2 regions of the Blastococcus montanus genome follow, and region 2 is predicted to be linked to the other one. Evidence: riboswitches for the same ligand, from Rfam matches in the RefSeq annotation. Region 2 holds a riboswitch; the other holds the start of a gene.

Region 1 (3,392 bases), 780 kb from region 2:
TCTTGGCGACCTCCTTGACGAGCTCGGCCCCGATCTTCTCCCACGGGTCCTCGAGCTCGATCTCCTTGGCGATGCTCACACCATCGTTGGTGATGGTGGGCGCGCCCCACTTCTTCTCAAGAACGACGTTCCGGCCACGGGGGCCGAGGGTCACCTTGACGGCGTCGGCGAGGGTGTTCATCCCTCGCTCGAGGCCGCGGCGCGCCTCTTCGTTGAACGCGATCATCTTGGCCATGTGGTGATGTCCTCCGAGCATGGATCGCTGCACAGCCGGGTTGGTGCCCGCGACGGACGACACCAGCGCCGTGGACGCTCCTTCGGCCCACTGACCGGTGCCTCACCGTTCCGACCTGATTGGCACTCGGGAGACCCGAGTGCCAGAAAGGAGTCTGGCACTCGACCCCTGCGAGTGCAAGGACGGGGGGTCCCCCGGACGAGCGGAGGCCCGGACCCCGAGGGTCCGGGCCTCCGTGGAAGGCGCTGCGATCAGGCGCTGCGGACGGCGTCGGCCTGCGGGCCCTTGGCGCCCTGGACGACCTCGAACTCGACGCGCTGACCCTCGTCGAGGCTCTTGTACCCGTCCATCTGGATGGACGAGTAGTGGACGAAGACGTCCTGCCCGCCGTCGACGGCGATGAAGCCGAAGCCCTTCTCGGCGTTGAACCACTTCACGGTGCCCTGTGCCACGTGTGCTCCCACGTTTCGTGCGTGCGGCCACCCCGTCGCTGTGAGGGGGCGGGGTCTCGCTCTTCCGCCCGCCGAACACGAACGTGGAACTCGAACCGCGCGAGAACGTACAACAGGGAATGCCTGGTCGCGGCACATCGATGCCGGACCGTTGCCCGGATCGGGCGACGTGCCGGTCGCCCGGTCGGCGGGCCCGCCGTCAGCCGATGAGACCGGCCGCCCGCACCGACTTCAGCGACGGCTCCACCCGGTGGGTCGGGCCGACGACCGGCTCCAGCGGGTCGAGGGTCTTCAGCCCCTCGCCGGTGTTGAGGACGACGGTCTCCTTGGCCGGGTCAAGCCGCCCGTTCTCCACCAGCTGCCGCAGGACGGCGACGGTGACGCCGCCGGCGGTCTCGGCGAAGACACCCGTGGTCCGGGCGAGGTCGCGGATGCCCTGCACGATCTCGTCGTCGCCCACGCGGCCCACCGCCCCGCCGGTCCGGCGGATGGCGTCGAGGGCGTACGGGCCGTCGGCGGGGTTGCCGATGTTCAGCGACTTGGCGATCCCGGTCGGCTTGACCGGCTTGACGACGTCCCAGCCGTTGTCGAACGCCGTGGCGATCGGGTCGCAGCCGGCCGACTGGGCGCCGAAGATCGTCCACTCGGTCGCCTCGACGATGCCCGCGGCGGTCAGCTCGCGGAAGGCCTTGTCGACCTTGGTCAGCAGCGAGCCCGACGCCATCGGGATGACGACCTGGGCCGGGATCCGCCAGCCCAGCTGCTCGGCGATCTCGTAGCCCATCGTCTTGGAGCCCTCGGCGTAGTACGGCCGCACGTTCTGGTTGACGAAGGCGGTGTCCTCGAACTCGTCGGTCTCGGCGAGCTCGCTGGTCAGCCGGTTGACGTCGTCGTAGGAGCCGTCGACGGCGACCAGCGTCTGCCCGTAGACCGCCGACTGCACGACCTTGCCCGGCTCGAGATCGGCCGGGATGAAGACGAACGACGGCAGGCCGACCCGCGCGGCGTGGGCGGCGACGGAGTTGGCCAGGTTGCCTGTGGAGGCGGCGGCGATCTTCTTGTAGCCCAGGCCCTTGGCGGCGGTCGCGGCGAGGCTGACCACGCGGTCCTTGAAGGAGTGGGTGGGGTTGGCGCTGTCGTCCTTGACCCACAGCCCGCCGGTGAGGCCGAGCTCGGCGGCCAGCCGCTCGGCGCGGACCAGCGGGGTCATCCCCGGGTCGAGGGAGACGCGGTCGGCGGGGTCCTGGCCGACCGGCAGCAGGGCGACGTAGCGCCAGATGTTCTGCGGCCCGGCCTCGATCTGCTCGCGGGTCACCGCACGCATGATCTCGGGGTCGTAGTCGACCTCCAGCGGGCCGAAGCACTCGGCGCAGGCGTGCTCGGCGATCAGGCCGAACGTGGCGCCGCAGTTGCGGCAGACGAGCCCGCGGGCCGGACAGGGCGGGGTGGGGCCACCGGCGGAGCTGTCGGCCTGGGCGGAACCGGGAGCGGTCAGAGTCATGCGACGACTACCTCCTCATCTTCCCCGCGTCGGGCCGTCGAGCCGCGCGGGACGGAATTGGCACCTCCCGCTGGCGCGTACGCGTCAGACGGCGGTTGCCGGGGCTTCATCGGGCCGTGTCCCTCTGCCCCTCTGGATGAGTGAACGCCCGGAATGGTACCCGCCGCCGGTACGGCGTCTCCCGGTGGACAGGATGTGGGGTGTGGCAGCCCGCATCGTCTACACCGACCTCGACGGCACCATGGTCGGCCCGCGCGGCTCGTTCTGGCACAGCGCCGGCCGCGAGCTGACCGACGGGCCCGCCGGCGCCCTGCTCGACCTGCACCGGGCGGGGGCGGCGCTGGTGCTGGTCAGCGGCCGCACCTACGAGCAGGTCGTGGAGGCCGCGCGCATCTTCGCCGCCGACGGCGCGATCGCGGAGCTCGGCGCCACCATCGGCTGGGGCTCCGGGCGGAACACCCACCGCCTGCGCGGCGAGCTGCCCGAGGAGTACGGCGACCGGACGCCGATGGCGGTGATGGCGCAGCTGGGCGTCGTCGAGGAGCTGATCGCCGCCCACCCCGGACGGCTGGAGTGGCACGACCCGTGGCACGCCACCCACGACACCGACGCCCTGCTGCGCGGCCGGGTCGACCCGCTGTCGGTGGACGCCTGGCTGGCCGAGCGGGGTGCGGGCTGGCTGACGCTCAAGGACAACGGCGCGATCCCGGCGACGTCCCGGTTCGGGCTGGACGACGACCCGCTGCCCCCGCGGGTGTACCACCTGATGCCGCGCGGCATCTCCAAGGGCGCGGCCATCGCCTGGGACCTCGAACGGCGCGGCCTCTCCCCCACCGACGCGATCGCCATCGGCGACAGCGTCAGCGACCTGGACATGGCACCCGCCGTCGGCAAGCTCTGGATCACCGCGAACGGCGCCGCGGTCGACGGCATGACCGCCCTGATGGCCGCCGTCCCCAACGTGACCGTCACCGACGGCGCGATGGGCGAGGGCTGGGCCCAGGCGGTGCGCGCCTCGCTCTGATCCCGTCACACCCCCGCTCTAGCCTGCTGCTGTGGCCGAGGGAGCGCACGTGCTCGTGACGAGGAACGGATACGACGCCATTGCGGAGAAGTACGCCGAGCTGTTCCGCGCCGAGCTCGACGACGCTCCGCTGGACCGGGCGCTGCTCCGTGGGTTCGCGGAGCTGGTCAGGCGGGACCA
Region 2 (3,392 bases):
CAGACGACGAAGAAGCGGTCGGTGTCCAGGGCCGCGCCCGGCCCGACGATGCCGCTCCACCAGCCGGGCGTCGGATGCCCCTCCGCGGCCGGGCCGACGACGTGGCTGTCGCCGGTGAGCGCGTGCTCCACCAGCACGGCGTTCCCGCCGTCGGGGGCGAGGGTGCCCCAGGTCTCGTAGGCGATCCGCACGGCGGGCAGGGTCCCGCCGCGGTCCAGCGGGAAGGGGGCGGGCAGGTCGAGGAAGCGCCGGTCGCCGACCGGGTCGCCCTCGACCCACCCGCCCACCGCTCAGGCGCCCTTGGCGGCGCGGAACCCGGCCTCGAGGTCGGCCAGGATGTCCTCGACGCCCTCCAGGCCCACGGCCAGCCGCACCAGACCCGGGGTGACGCCGGTGGTGAGCTGCTCCTCCGGCGTGAGCTGCGAGTGCGTGGTCGACGCCGGGTGGATCACCAGGCTGCGGACGTCACCGATGTTGGCGACGTGGCTGTGCAGCTCCAGGGCCTCCACGAACCGCTTCCCCGCCTCGACGCCGCCGTGCAGCTCGAAGGTGAGGACGGCGCCGGCGCCCTTCGGGGCGTACTTCTGCTGCGCGGCGTGCCACGGCGAGGAGGCCAGCCCCGGGTAGTTGACCCGGTCCACCTCGTCGTGCGCCTCGAGGAACTCCGCCACCCGCTGGGCGTTGCTCACGTGCCGCTCCATGCGCAGCGAGAGGGTCTCGATGCCCTGCACCACCAGGAAGGCGTTGAACGGCGAGACCGCCGGGCCCAGGTCGCGCAGCAGCTGCACCCGCGCCTTGAGCGCGAAGGCCGGCGCGCCCAGGTCGGCGTAGACCACGCCGTGGTACGTCGGGTCCGGCGTCGTGAACATGGGGTGGCGGCCCCCGGTCCAGTCGAACGTCCCGCCGTCGACGATCAGGCCGGCGATGACGGTGCCGTGGCCGCCCAGGTACTTGGTGGCCGAGTGGACGACGACGTCGGCGCCGAACTCGAACGGGCGGATCAGGTACGGCGTCGCGATGGTGTTGTCGATGATGAGCGGCACCCCGTTGCGGTGCGCGACCCCGGCGACCGTCTCGATGTCGAGGATGTCGCCCTTCGGGTTGCCGATCGACTCGGCGAAGAACGCCCGGGTGTTGTCCTGGACCAGCGACTGCCAGTTCTCCGGGTCGTCGGGGTCCTCGACGAAGGAGACCGTGATCCCCATCTTCGGCAGCGAGTGGTGCAGCAGGTTGTAGGTGCCGCCGTAGAGGGAGGCCGACGCGACGACGTGGTCGCCGGCCTCGGCGAGGTTGAGGATGGCCAGGGTCTCGGCCGCCTGGCCCGACGCGACGGCCAGGGCCGCGACGCCGCCCTCGAGCGAGGCCACGCGCTGCTCGAGCGCGTCTTGCGTCGGGTTCATGATCCGCGTGTAGATGTTGCCCATCTCGGCCAGCGCGAACAGGTCCGCGGCGTGCTGGGTGTCGCGGAACTGGTAGGCGGTGGTCGCGTAGATCGGCAGCGCGCGGGCGCCGGTCGTGGGGTCGGGGCTCGTGCCGGCGTGGATCTGCCGGGTCTCGAAGCTCCAGCTCTGCGGGTCGCTCATGCGCCGTCTCCTCTCGCTCGCGGAGACCCGCGGCGCACGGGAGCTCCGTCCTTGCCGGGCGGCGGGCGCCGTCCGGCCGGCTCTTCCCCTGGAGCACCTCAGACGGAGTAGAGGTTGCCGGGCAGCCAGCCAGGTGCTTCGCGCTGCCTCTCAGGAGCCAGCGCGATCCTACGGGCCGCGATGTCCCACGTGAAACACCCGCCGCAGGGACCACTCGGAGTCGATCATCGGCTGCGGGTCCGGGACACGGCGGGACACGCCGGCGCGGCGGACCCGGAGGCGATGATCAACTCGACCACCCGGCAGGCTGACGGCGTGCGCGCCCTGGTGTTCGAGCAGTTCGGTGGACCGCTGCGGGTCGACGACGTCCCTGCGCCCGATCCCGCGCCGGGCGGCGTCGTCGTCCGGGTCGGCGCCGGCGGCATCTGCCGCAGCGACTGGCACGCCTGGCAGGGGCACGACCCCGACGTCGTCCTGCCGCACGTGCCCGGGCACGAGCTGGCCGGCACCGTGGCGGCCGTCGGCGCGGGCGTCCGGAACTGGCGGGTGGGCGACCGGGTCACGGTGCCGTTCGTCAACGCCTGCGGCCGGTGCGCGCAGTGCGCCGCCGGTGAGCACCAGGTCTGCGCCCGGCAGACCCAGCCCGGCTTCACCCACTGGGGCTCGCTGGCCGAGTTCGTCGCCCTCGACGCCGCCGACGTCAACCTCGTCGCGGTGCCCGAGGGGCTGGACCTCACCACCGCCGCCGCGCTGGGCTGCCGGTACGCCACCGCCTTCCGCGCCGTCGTCCAGGTGGCGCGCGTGCGGGCCGGGGAGTGGGTGGCGGTGCACGGGTGCGGCGGCGTCGGGCTCTCCGCCGTCCAGATCGCGGGTGGCCGCCGGCGCCCGGGTGGTGGCCGTCGACGTCGCGCCCGGCGCGCTGGAGCTCGCCCGCGAGCTGGGCGCCGAGCACGCGGTCGACGGCGCCGGCGACGTGCCCGCGGCCGTGGCCGAGCTGACCGGCGGCGGCGCGCACGCCTCGCTCGACGCCCTCGGCGCCGCGGTCACCTGCGCGAACTCCGTCCGCAGCCTCCGGCCGCGCGGCCGGCACGTCCAGGTCGGGCTGCTGCCGCCGGCGCAGGGCCGCCCCGAGGTGCCGATGGACCGGGTGGTCGCGCTCGAGCTGGCGGTGCTGGGCAGCCACGGCATGGCCGCGCACGCCTATCCGGAGCTGCTGGGCCTGATCGCGGCCGGCCGGCTCGACCCGGGCCGGCTGGTCACCCGCCGGCTGGCCCTGGACGACGCCGGGGCCGCGCTCGCCACGGTAGGCGCGGCACCCGGGATCGCCGTCGTGACCTCGTTCTGACTCAGCCGGTCGGTGCGGTCGGCTGGCTCGGCGCGCTGGTCTCCGGGGCCGACGTGGTGGGCGCCGTCTCGTCCGCCGTCTCTTCGGGCTCCGGCTCCCCGGTCTGCTGGGTCGGCTCGGCCTGCTCCCCGGTCGGCTGCGCGGGGGTGGTCGCCGGCGCCTCGTCGGTGGGTTCGGCGGGCTCGGTGGTCTCGGTGGTCGGCGGGGTGGTCTCCGTCGTCTGCTCGGCCGTCTCCTCGACCCCCGTGTCCGCCGGCGTGCGCGTCGTCCCCTCCGGGTCCGGGCGCACGTTGAGGTAGAGGGCGCCGATCAGGAGGAACAGCAGGCTGAGCGCGACCGTCGAGGTGCGGGCCCGGCCCAGGTGCCGGGGGATGGCCGACCACCAGCGGGGACGCCGCGGCTCGTCCGGCGGCGCGGACGCGGCGGGCGCGGCGGGGGCCACGGCGGGAGCGGTGCTGACCCTC

What was found. Region 2 has a riboswitch for S-adenosylmethionine ahead of ABDB74_RS19670 (bifunctional o-acetylhomoserine/o-acetylserine sulfhydrylase). Riboswitches for the same ligand answer to the same signal wherever they lie in the genome.
Region 1: it holds a riboswitch for S-adenosylmethionine, as region 2 does, so the genes downstream of both, thrC (threonine synthase) here and ABDB74_RS19670 (bifunctional o-acetylhomoserine/o-acetylserine sulfhydrylase) in region 2, are expected to answer to the same signal.

What each region holds. Positions count from the first base shown of each region.
Region 1 is NZ_CP155551.1:578,991-582,382, reverse strand. Features, by position in the region: gene groL (chaperonin GroEL) at 1-235, opposite strand, end outside; gene ABDB74_RS02735 (cold-shock protein) at 487-687, opposite strand; gene thrC (threonine synthase) at 887-2,188, opposite strand; SAM riboswitch class I at 2,201-2,331, opposite strand; gene ABDB74_RS02725 (HAD family phosphatase) at 2,391-3,212, shown strand; gene ABDB74_RS02720 (class I SAM-dependent methyltransferase) at 3,244-3,392, shown strand, end outside.
Region 2 is NZ_CP155551.1:4,094,020-4,097,411, reverse strand. Features, by position in the region: gene ABDB74_RS19675 (homoserine O-acetyltransferase) at 1-287, opposite strand, end outside; gene ABDB74_RS19670 (bifunctional o-acetylhomoserine/o-acetylserine sulfhydrylase) at 291-1,583, opposite strand; SAM riboswitch class IV at 1,626-1,741, opposite strand; partial or broken gene ABDB74_RS19665 (alcohol dehydrogenase catalytic domain-containing protein) at 1,764-2,234, shown strand; gene ABDB74_RS19660 (zinc-binding dehydrogenase) at 2,455-2,928, shown strand; gene ABDB74_RS19655 (hypothetical protein) at 2,930-3,392, opposite strand, start outside.